Regions from separate parts of the Sulfitobacter sp. AS59 genome, predicted to be linked through region 2. Evidence: riboswitches for the same ligand, from Rfam matches in the RefSeq annotation. Region 2 holds a riboswitch; the other holds the start of a gene.
What was found. A riboswitch is a leader RNA that binds a small molecule or an ion and turns the genes downstream of it on or off. The one in region 2 is predicted to bind cobalamin.
Positions count from the first base shown of each region.

Region 1: another riboswitch for cobalamin. It lies ahead of nrdH (glutaredoxin-like protein NrdH); the one in region 2 lies ahead of WNY39_RS09805 (DUF1636 domain-containing protein).

Region 1 covers NZ_JBBMQK010000001.1:533,399-539,484, forward strand. Annotated here, with positions in the region: gene WNY39_RS02690 (NAD-dependent succinate-semialdehyde dehydrogenase) at 1-1,096, shown strand, start outside; gene WNY39_RS02695 (SDR family oxidoreductase) at 1,159-1,755, shown strand; gene WNY39_RS02700 (sodium:proton antiporter) at 1,899-3,713, shown strand; cobalamin riboswitch at 3,831-4,023, shown strand; gene nrdH (glutaredoxin-like protein NrdH) at 4,126-4,347, shown strand; gene nrdI (class Ib ribonucleoside-diphosphate reductase assembly flavoprotein NrdI) at 4,354-4,770, shown strand; gene nrdE (class 1b ribonucleoside-diphosphate reductase subunit alpha) at 4,752-6,086, shown strand, end outside.
Region 2 covers NZ_JBBMQK010000003.1:486,690-492,775, reverse strand. Annotated here, with positions in the region: gene cobN (cobaltochelatase subunit CobN) at 1-2,933, opposite strand, end outside; gene cobW (cobalamin biosynthesis protein CobW) at 2,940-3,998, opposite strand; gene WNY39_RS09805 (DUF1636 domain-containing protein) at 4,000-4,410, opposite strand; cobalamin riboswitch at 4,504-4,711, opposite strand; gene cobO (cob(I)yrinic acid a,c-diamide adenosyltransferase) at 4,749-5,360, shown strand; gene pcaF (3-oxoadipyl-CoA thiolase) at 5,585-6,086, shown strand, end outside.

The DNA.
Region 1 (6,086 bases), on a different contig from region 2:
CACCGCCAAGAACGGCCCCGACGCCCTTGCCGATGAAGAGCGCACCCATGGCGCAGAGGGCAAGCGCGGCGTCGTTAGCTATCAGCCCATTGGCGTGATCTATTCGATCCAGCCATGGAATTTTCCGCTGTACCAACCCGTCCGCGTGCTGGCTGCCAATTTGATGGCTGGCAATGGCTGCGTCTTGAAACACGCCAGCATTTGTACCGGATCCGGCCTGCGCCTGCGCGAATTGTGCATCGAGGCCGGTCTGCCCGAAGACCTGTTCCAAGTGATCCTGATCGACCATGACACCAGCGACAAACTGATCGAACACCCCAAAGTGCGCGGCGTGACCATGACGGGCAGCGATGGTGCCGGCCGCCACATCGGTTCGGTTGCCGCCAAAGCGCTGAAAAAGACAGTCCTCGAACTGGGGTCCAACGACGCCTATCTGGTGCTTGAGGACGCGGATATTGACGTGGCGGTCAAGTATTCTGTCATGGGACGGCTTTATAACAACGGCGAAACCTGCGTTTCAGCAAAGCGGTTCATCGTGACGGACAAGGTCTATGACGCTTTTGTCGAGGCGTTTGCCAAGCAAATGGGCGAGATCACCATGGGCGACCCAACGGACAAGGCCAGCCAGCTTGGCCCGCTGTCCAGCCAGGATCAATTTGACACCGTCAAAGATCAGGTCGAAAAAAGCGTCGCCAAAGGGGCCAAGGCCCTGTGCGGCGGCGAAGCGCCTGATCGCAAAGGGGCCTATTACCCCGCAACGGTGTTGGCAGATGTCACACCCGGCATGCCCGCCTATGACGATGAGATTTTTGGCCCCGTGGCCGCCGTCATCCGCGCCAAGGATGATGCCGACGCCATGCGCATCGCGAACGACAGCCGCTACGGTCTTGGCGGGGGCATCTTCTCGCGCGACGAAGAGCGCGCGTTGAAACTGGCCCGCAATCATTTTGACACCGGCATGGTGCGCATCAATTCATTTGGCGCGGCTGATCCGAATATGCCGTTCGGCGGGGTCAAGGATTCTGGCTATGGGCGCGAACATGGCGGCTTTGGCATGAAGGAATTCGTGAACGTCAAAGCGATCTTTCTGCCCTGATCAAACAGGCCGCACACCAAAATCAAACACAGTAACACGTTGAAGGAGTACAAAAGATGAGCATGAATATTCTAGTCGCAGGTGCCACTGGCAAAACCGGGTCGCATGTGGTGAAAAACCTTATTGATCAAGGGCATGAGGCAACCGCATTGGTGCGCGAAAGCTCTGACACCAGTGATCTGCCCGAGGGCACGCATTTGCGCCACGGCGACCTGACCGATTTGTCGGATGATGTGTGCCAAGGCATGGATATCGTGGTGTTTGCCGCGGGTTCAGGCGGCGACACGGATGCCGAAATGACCGATAAGGTTGACCGCGACGGCGCGCAGCGTCTGACTGATCTGGCCGCAGCGGCGGGCGTAAAACGTTTTGTCATGCTCAGCTCTGTCGGGGCGGATCAGGAAAACCCGTCCGGCGATTTGGCACACTACCTCAAGGCCAAGCACGCTGCCGATGAACACCTGAAAGCATCCGGCTTAACCTATGCCATTCTGCGCCCCGTTGCCCTGACTGATGATGCGCGCAGCGATAACGTGATCTTGGGCGACGACGTGGACACCTCAGCCGAGGCGTCGCGCCGCGATGTTGCCGATGTGTTGGCCGATGCCGCAATCAGCGGGCAATACGACGGGATGGCTCTGAACATGCAATCGGCCTGATCCGCTGATTGAACCATCCCCACTTTAGAGATGCGCGGGCACCCAACGGTGTCCGCGTTTTTGTGTTTGCCCCTAGACCTGTGACAACCGGAATATTTATTGCCTCGCGCCCGTCACATGCTATTTCAAAACACCAACAATAGATGGATCACATTGTGGCAACAGAAACGCTTGGCGCGCTGAACCCCGTAACGGCAATCGCATTGGTCGGTGCCATTGGCGTTGGATCGCAATGGATCGCGTGGCGTCTTCGGATGCCTGCAATCGTGTTGATGTTGGTCGCCGGTATTCTGATCGGGCCGGTGTTTGGCATCTTTGATCCCGCCCGCGATATTGGGCCGCTGATGGCCCCGATGATCTCCATCGCCGTCGCAATTATTCTGTTTGAGGGTGGACTGTCGTTGAACTTTCACACGCTGCAAGACGCGGTTGGCGGGGTCCGACGGCTGGTCTACATCGGCGCGCCGTTGGGGTGGCTGATGGCCGCGCTGTCGCTGCATTATGTGGCAGGGCTTAGCTGGTCCAGCTCTGCCGTGTTTGGTGGCATCATGATCGTCACCGGACCCACCGTGATCGCGCCGCTGCTGCGCACCGCGCGGCTGTCGCGCCGCCCTGCAACCCTGCTGCAATGGGAAGCCATCATTAACGATCCCATCGGGGCCTTGGCCGCTGTCCTCGCGTTCGAGGTCGTGCTGGCGCTGAACACGGCCACCACGGCGTCCGAGGCGATGATCGAACTGCTGCTGGGTGCTGCCGTGGCAACCGCAGCCGGCGTGGCCGCTGGGGTTGGTCTGTCGCGCGGGTTCAAGCGCGGCTGGGTCCCGGAATATATGAAAGTGCCGGTGCTTTTCGCCTTGTTGCTGGGGGTGTTTGCGGCATCTGACGCGGTGCTGCATGAAAGCGGGCTGCTGGCGGTGACGATCATGGGGATCGTGATCGCGAACTCAAAACTGCCCAGCTACGAAGAGCTGCGCCGCTTCAAGGAACATGCAACCGTGCTGTTGGTGTCGGGTGTGTTCATTCTGCTTGCTGCGGGTCTGGATGTGGACGCGCTTGGCAATCTTGATTGGCGCGCGGCGGCGTTTGTAGCAGTGGTCGTGCTGGTCGCGCGCCCCCTGACGGTGTTCATCTCGCTTATCGGGTCTGGCATTCCGTTTCGCGAAAAGCTGCTGGTCGCGCTGACCGGACCACGAGGTGTGGTTCTGGTCGCGGTGGCGGGGTTATTTGGTGAAAGATTGCTCAGCCTTGGGTTTGAAGACGCCGCTTTGATCGCACCGCTGGCCTTTGCCCTAGTGGCGGTGACGGTCGTGGTTAACGGCTTTACCCTCGCGCCATTCGCGCGGCTGTTGGGGCTGGCCGGTGCAGATGTGCCGGGCGTCGTGATCATTGGCGGGGCCGATTGGACAACCGCGCTGGCCGAGGTGCTGCGCAAGGCCGAAGTACCCGTGCTGATGACCGATCCAAACTTTATCCGCCTGCGCAAAGCCCGCGCTGCGGGCATCGATACATTCTCGGGTGATATTCTGTCAGAGGCCGCAGAGCAGCGGGTCGAACTGGTCAGCTATGCCACCTTGATCGCGGCCACGGACAACGACGCCTATAACACGCTGGTGACCACCGACCTTGCCCCGGAATTCGGGCGTGAAAACGTGTTTCAGGTGATGCGCGAACGCGCCGACAGCAGCCGCCACCAATTGCCCCGCACCTTGGGGGGCCGCCCGCTAGGCCTTGAGGCAACCCACGCCGAGCTTGAGAAATTGATGGCCGCCGGATGGACCTTCCGCATCACAAAACTGTCCGAGGAATTTACGCTCGCCGATTGGCGCAACGAGACGCCGGACGGCAAATTGCTGGCCCGGATTACGGCGAACGGGACCATCCGCTTTATCCGCAAGAACGAAGACTTCAAAGGCGCGCCGGGCCTGCGCATCATCGCCTTGCGCCCACCCGAGGAGTGATGCATATCGGCGGGGGCTTGGCATTGCTCAAGGGTAAATCCCGGCCGCTACGGTCTGATCACAGAAAAATTTACCCGATCCCAACAACAGCATATTGACACCAAACAGCATTGCACCCCAATATGTAGTTGCTTTGGTTCCTGTGGCGCGAGTCGCGGGCTAAGAGGGAAACCGGTGAGAAACCGGCGCTGCCCCCGCAACTGTAAGCGGCAAGTGTTGGCCTATGACCCACTGATGCACCCGCATCGGGAAGGAGGCCCCCACATCCGAGCCGTGAGCCAGGAGACCTGCCTTGGCACGATACGAACCACCGCGAGCGGAGGGCTTGAGGACGTGTTGAAGGTTGTGGCCATGTTGGCCTAAGCCCCGCGCGCCCCCGTCCCTTTGCACCAAAACAGATAGGGATATGGGCATGACCATCACAGTTTATTCGAAACCCGCTTGCGTGCAATGCACCGCCACCACCCGCGCGCTGGATATGCGCGGTTTGGAATACCGTGTGATCGACCTGACACAAGATGCCGAAGCCATGCAAAGCGTGACCGAAATGGGCTACCGTCAGGTGCCTGTCGTGGTCGCGGGCGACGCACATTGGGCGGGTTTCCGGCCCGATATGATCGGTCAGTTGGCCTGAGCGGCAATGGGCGGGCTGGTCTATTATTCGTCGGCAACGGGCAATACCGCGCGGCTGGTTGCAGCGCTTGGGATTGATGCCATGCGCATCCCCATTCGCCCGTCCGATCCGATGCCAGCCCCTGACCGCCCCTTTGTGCTGGTCTGTCCGACATTCGCCGATGGCGCAGGGCGCGGCGCTGTGCCCAAACAGGTGATCCGCTTTTTGAATGAACCGACACGCCGCGCGCTGCTGCGCGGTGTGATCGGTGCGGGAAACCGTAACTTTGGCGCGACCTTTGCGCTGTCGGGCGACGTGATCGCCAAGAAATGCAACGTGCCCGTGCTCACCCGGTTTGAGCTGGCAGGCACGGACCTAGACATCGCCCGCATTCGCGACGGGCTGGACAAATTTTGGAGAACTGAATGCTTGATGACGGTATGACCGCTGGGCTGGACTATCACGCGCTGAACGCGATGTTGAACCTATATGACGAGGCGGGGCACATCCGTTTTGACGCCGACCGCAAGGCCGCGCGCGAATACTTTTTGCAGCATGTGAACCAGAACACCGTGTTCTTCCACTCGCTTGAGGAAAAGCTCGGGTATCTGGTCGACGAAGGATATTACGAGGCCGCGGTGCTGGAGGCCTATCCAGCCGAATTCCTGCGCGAGATTTGGGACACGGCATTCAAGCAAAAGTTCCGGTTTCCAACCTTTCTGGGCGCGTTCAAATATTACACGTCTTACACGCTGAAAACCCGTGACGGGAAACGGTTCCTGGAACGTTACGAGGACCGCGTTGTGATGACTGCGCTGACGCTGGCGCAGGGCGATCAGACCCAAGCGATGGCGTTCATGCATGAAATTCTGTCGGGCCGTTTCCAACCCGCCACACCGACGTTTTTGAACGCGGGCAAGCAAAGCCGGGGCGAGCTGATTTCGTGTTTCCTGCTGCGTCTTGAAGACAACATGGAAAGCATCGGGCGCGGTATCAACTCTGCCCTGCAGCTTAGCAAACGCGGCGGCGGCGTGGCCTTGATGCTAACCAACGTGCGCGAACATGGGGCCCCGATCAAGGGGATCGAAAACCAGTCCTCGGGCGTCATCCCCGTGATGAAACTGCTCGAAGATTCATTCTCATACGCCAACCAGCTTGGCGCGCGGCAAGGTGCCGGTGCCGTGTACCTGAATGCGCATCACCCTGATATCTTTCAGTTCTTGGACACCAAGCGTGAAAACGCGGACGAGAAAATTCGCATCAAGACGCTCAGTCTTGGCGTGGTTATCCCCGACATCACCTTTGAGTTGGCCAAGAAAAACGAGGACATGTATCTGTTCTCGCCCCACGACGTGGAGCGGGTGTATGGCGTACCGTTCTCGGATATTTCGGTCACCGAGAAATACGCCGAGATGGTCGACAACAAACGCATCCGCAAGAAAAAGATCAACGCGCGCGAGTTCTTTCAGACCTTGGCGGAAATCCAGTTCGAAAGCGGCTATCCCTATATCATGTTCGAAGACACGGTGAACCGCGCCAACCCCATCGCCGGGCGCATTACCATGTCGAACCTGTGTTCGGAAATCCTGCAAGTGAACGAGGCCAGCACGTTCCACGACGATCTGGGCTATGATCACCTTGGCACCGATATTTCGTGCAACTTGGGGTCGCTGAACATCGCCAAAACGATGGACGGCCCTGATCTTGGCGCGACGGTGGAAACATCGATCCGCGTGCTGACGGCCGTGTCCGAGATGTCT
Region 2 (6,086 bases):
TGGTACAGCTTGGCCTGCCCGCCCGTGACCCGCTGTGCGGCGGCAAATCCTGCCTCGTGGGTGGCATAATCGCTGGCAAGCAACAGATCGGTTTCCGGTAAATCCTGAAGGTGGACAAAACTGTCGGCACTGGCGACGCGGTTGGCGATCCCTTTGGGATCTTGCACGGCGGCGTCACCGTCCAGCGCCCAACTGCTCGCCTTCAGCCAAGCCTCTCCCGCCGCACGTCGACTTGCATCGTCATAGGTTTCCAACGCGGCCCCCATGCCAAAACCGAACTGCCCCGGCGCAGGCCCGTAGACACGGGCAAGTTCCGCACGTCCGGCGAACGGGTTCCAATCCGGTGCCTCTTCACGCGCAGCAAGGGCGCGCACCGCCTGCGCATAAAGTGCGGACAAGGTCGGGAATACATCGCGGAACAGACCAGACACCCGCAAGGTCACATCAACACGGGGGCGGTCCAGCTCGGCGATCGGCAGCACCTCGATGCCCGAAACACGCTCTGACCCCGCGTCCCAGACCGGGCGCACGCCCAGCAGCGCCAGCGCCATGGCGAATTCCTCGCCTGCGGTGCGCATGGTGGCGGACCCCCACAGATCAACGATCACGCCGCGCGGCCAGTCGCCTTCGTCCTGTAAATGCCGCCGCACCAGTTCCTGCGCCAGCACCACACCTTGCGCATAGGCCGCTCGCGTTGGCACCGCGCGCGGATCAGTCGTGAACAGATTGCGACCCGTGGGCAACACATCGCGCCGCCCGCGATAGGGTGAACCGGACGGGCCGGGTGCAATGCGCCGCCCGTCAAGTGCGTCCAAAAGCGCGCGGCGTTCCCCTTGAACCGAGCTTTCGGTCGCAAACGCCGTACCACTTGCAGGCGGGCGGCCCCAGATGTGCAGACCAACGCCGAACTGGCTTTCCTTGATGTCACAGACAAACCGGTCAATCCGGCCAATCGCCTCGGCGCTGCATGACGCGTCATCCAGACCCAGATCGGCTTCGACGCCCTGCGCCTGTGCTTCGGCGCGGATATCCCCCTGAAGCCGGTCACGGCGGCGCGGGTCCAGCCCGTCCGCGTTCGAAAATTCATCCAACAACGCCTCAAGCCGCGCCAAACGATCCGGTGTTTCGCTGACTTGCATCGGCGGCGGGATATGGCCCAACGTCACCGCGCCAATGCGCCGTTTTGCCTGCGCGGCCTCGCCCGGATCATTGACAATAAACGGATAGATCACCGGCAGGCTTCCGGTCAGCGCCTCGGGCCAACAGGCCTCGGACAAAGCAACAGACTTACCCGGTAGCCATTCCAGCGTGCCATGGGCACCGATATGAACCAGCGCATCGCATTCCTGCTGCAGCCACAAATAAAAGGCGACATAGGCATGGCGCGGCACCCGCGACAAATCATGATAACTGTCCTCGCGCCCCTGCGGTGTGCCGCGTTCGGGTTGCAGTGCGGTCATAACATAGCCACGCTGAACGGCGGCAAAGCAAAATGCGCCGTCTTCAACGTCTGTATCCGTCTCGGGGGCACCCCAAGCTTCGTCAAGATCATCGATCAATTGCTGCGGCAGGCGGGCCAACGCGGCTTTGTATGCGCTGAGCGGCCAGCGGGCGCTGCGGGCCAGCAGGGCGTCTTGCAGGGGCAGGTCAGAGGGCGATCCGGTCTGATATCCGGCGGCAGTTAAATCCTCAAGAATAGCGGTGGCCGATTGCGGGGCATCCAGACCAACCGCATGGCCCATGTTCCAATCCTTGCCCGGATAGGTCGACAGCACCAGCGCCACATGTCGCGCCTGCGGTGCCTTGGCCGCCAGATCAAGCCAGCCCATAACCCGCCCGACAATTGCGGTGATCCGGCTGGGGTCGGGCTGATGGGCGTAGCGGGAAAACTGCAGATGATCATCGCGCGTGCCCGGTTGTTTGAACGACGCAACGCCAGCCATAATACGGCCGTCGACCTCGGGCAGGACAACATGCATCGCAAGGTCGGCCGGGGATAAACCACGCTCGGCCTCACTCCACGCGTCGCGGGTGGATGTGGCCAGCGCCACCTGAAACACCGGCACACCGGCGGCATCAAGGGGCGAACTGCCATCGTCGCCCTTGCCCGAAAATGCAGTGGCATTCACGATGGCACTGGGGGCCAGTTGGGTGATCTGCCTGCGCAGCCAGCCCGCCGCCTCAGGAGCCTTGAGCGAGGGGGCAAACAACGCGATGGCATCACACCCGCGCTGGCGGAATGCGTCGAACAGCGCCGTGATCGGCGCAAGATCAGCTGCCACCAAATAGGAGCGGTAGAAAACGATTACGATCCGCGCCCGACCAGCCAAAGCGGGAGGGTGCCCCATTGCCACCACCGGGCAGGCCGGTCCGGTTTCGGGGGTCCATGCGCCGACGGATGGCAACCCTTTGGCCCCCTGCACAGGCCCTGCATATAGCCCCGCCGCCAGCGCCAGCTGTGCCAGCGCGGCCTGCGCGGCCACCACCCCGCCCGTCGTGCACAGATGCGATAACCTGCGCAGGGTCGAGACGGGCAATGTCGACATATCATCAAGACGGCTATCGGGGCGGCCATCGGCAGGCAAAACCGCAAAAGCAATCCCGCGCGATTGGGCCAGCGCGCGGATTTGTTGCAGCCCGTAGGGCCAATAGGGCACGCCGCCAATTAGCCGGATCAAGATGCCGCGCGCGCCAGACAACGTGTTTTCCACATAGGTATCGACAGACAGCGGATGCTTTAACGCGGCGATATTCGCCAACCGCAAAGACGGCAGACGCCCCTCGGCCCCGCCGCCCCGATGCCATGCTTCGGCAAAGGCCCCCAGATCGGAATCAGATAGCGAAAGCACCACCAGATCTGCGGCGTCCTGCCCCAGATCTGTTGGTGTGTCGGTCTCCTCCAACCCATGGCTTTCCCGAAATATGACATGCATATCAGGTTACTCGGCAGCCTGGCTTTGCACAGCACCCAAGGCGGCGCGGATCACATCGGGGGCGATATCATCATGCTCTGCGATCACAACCAGACGCCCCTGGCGGGCCTCATCAGCGCCCCAAGGCCGGTCATATTGATGCCGCACACGCGCACCGACCGCCTGCACCAACAGGCGCATGGGCTTGCCTGTCACAGCGGCATAGCCTTTGATCCGCAGTATGTTGTGATCGCGTGCCAACCCTTCGATGGCGGCGACCAAGGCGGCAGGGTCAGTCTGTTCAGGAATATCAACGACAATTGATTCAAAATCGTCATGTTCGTGATCATCATGGCCATCGTGATGGCTGGGCCGGGCGTCCATGTCGTCCTCTGCCGCAGCCTCAAGCCCCAGAATAATCCGCGGATCAACCACACCTTCGGCCACTTCGATAATGGGCAGAGGGCGCGGCGTTTCTGCATTGATCAATGCTTTGGCTTTGGCAACGCCCTCGGGACCGGCCAGATCAGGCTTGGTCAGCAAAATGATATCGGCGCAGGAAATCTGATCTTCGAACACTTCGGACAATGGCGTTTCATGATCAATGCTTTCGTCCGCCAGACGCTGCGCATCAACCGCTGCGACATTGGGCGCGAACCGTCCTGCTGCGACGGCTTCGGCATCGGCCAGCGCAATAACGCCATCCACAGTGATCTTCGACCGGATATCAGGCCAATCAAACGCTTTCAAAAGCGGCTTGGGCAGCGCCAGACCAGAGGTTTCGATCAAGATGTGGTCGGGGCGCGGGTTCAGCGCCATCAATGCCTCGATCGTGGGAATGAAATCATCGGCAACCGTGCAGCAAATGCAGCCATTCGCCAGTTCCAGAATGTTTTCCTCGGGGCAATCGGGGATGGCGCAGCTTTTCAGGATATCACCATCAACACCCACATCGCCAAATTCGTTGACGATAATCGCCAAACGTTTGCCGCCGGGGTTTTGCATCAGGTTGCGGATCAGCGTTGTTTTACCAGACCCCAGAAAGCCGGTGATCACGGTTACAGGCAATTTTGCGAAATCAGTCATCTCAGGACTCCAGCGGTTGAGAAAGAGGGGGAATGCGGGCAACGCAATTGCGTTTGAAGTGTTCAGGGCGTTCGCGCCAAGGGATCAAACCATCGCGGGTCGCATGATAGCGCGCGGCCCCGTCCAGGATCATCTCGGGGTGGTCGCCCTCGTCTACATTGGCGAAAACATAGGTCCATTTGTCACTATCCCCGCGCAGTGCAACGGTGCACCCGTGGTCGCAGTTTTGCAGACATTCAACCGGGGCCACCTGCACCCCATCGGGCAGATCAAGTGCGACGATCCGGTCATAGAGCGCTTGGCCCGGCCGCCGGTCATCTTCTGGCGTTTCTTGGCCACGACGACATTTCACGCAAACCAAAAGCTGTGTTGGTTGCCCGCCGCCGGTGGCGTTTTGTTCTGTATCTTTCATGGTCCTCGGTCCCATCTGGTAAATGGAACGCGGGTCTGATGACGAGGCGAACCGACACACGGAACAAACCCCGACACCGGAACACCCCGTCCGGTCTTGGCATCTCTTGCTGGCAGGTCTCCCGGCTCACGGTTGTCGGGCGTTGGCCCACGGTGGATCTGCCTTCCCAGCCTTTGGCCAGTGGCGTTGATCCTCCTCAATCCGTTCACGGTCGCGGGGGCGGCTGTATTTACCGATATAAAACCGGATACACATTCCCTTTTCACCTGTTTACACAGGAACCAGCATAAGGGCAGATGGTCCTAATCCACGAGACTTGTCAAGAACGAGGAACCCCAATGACCGAGGACATCAACGCCCGCCATACCGAAAAGATGCGCAAGATTAAGGCTGCGCGCGATAAGATGATGCAGACCAAGACCGACGAAAAGGGTCTGATCATCGTGCACACCGGTGCAGGCAAGGGGAAATCATCCTCGGGCTTTGGTATGATCATGCGCTGCATTGCCCATGGCATGCCCTGCGCAGTGGTGCAGTTCATCAAGGGCAATTGGGTCACCGGAGAGCGCAAGTTCCTGACCGAACGCTTTGCCGATGAATGCCGGTTCTTCGTGTCCGGCGAAGGGTTCACTTGGGAAACCCAAGACCGCGAACGTGACATCGCCGCCGCGCAAAACGGATGGAAAATGGCCAAGGAACAGATCCTGGACACCGAAATTCAGTTCGTTCTGCTGGACGAGATCAACATCGCCCTGCGCTATGATTATCTGGATATCGATGAGGTGGTGGATTTCCTGCTGCACCAGAAACCCGCGATGACCCATGTTTGCCTGACCGGCCGAAATGCCAAGCCCGAGCTGATCGAAGCGGCCGATCTGGTCACCGAGATGACCTTGGTCAAGCATCCGTTCCGCGACGGTATCAAAGCGCAAAACGGCGTTGAGATGTAAGCCGCAGTACTACGCCGCTGCGTCTATCTTGCTTTCTTTCATATAGTTACGTCGCTTACGGCGGCCCTGAACGCGTGGTCTCGCCCCTTCGGCACCGCGTGTTTACTGCTGTTTAGCGACGTCTTAATCATGTTACACATTGTCAAATTATTCTTCATTTAAGTAACATTTAAGTTGCAGCGAATCGCGACTATCCCTAGGCTCATTAATCAAGGGAGACTTTCATGGACGCTTTCATTTGTGACGCACAGCGCACACCCATTGGCCGTTTTGGCGGGGCTTTGTCATCGGTTCGGGCCGATGATCTGGCCGCTGTGCCAATCGCTGCGCTGATGGCGCGCCACCCTGACCTGGATTGGTCAAAGGTGGACGATGTGATCTTTGGCTGTGCCAACCAAGCGGGCGAAGATAACCGTAACGTGGCGCGTATGGCCGCATTGCTTGCTGGTCTGCCGGTGGATGTACCGGGTGCCACAATCAACCGTTTGTGCGCCTCGGGCATGGATGCCGTCGGTGCCGCCGCCCGCGCGATCAAGGCAGGCGATATGGATCTGGCGATTGCTGGCGGCGTTGAAAGCATGACCCGCGCGCCGTTTGTCATGCCCAAGGCCGAAACTGCGTTTTCACGCAACAATGCCGTCTATGACACCACCATCGGCTGGCGGTTCGTGAACCCTAAGATGAAGGCGCAATATGGCGTCGAATCGATGCCTGAAACCGGCGATA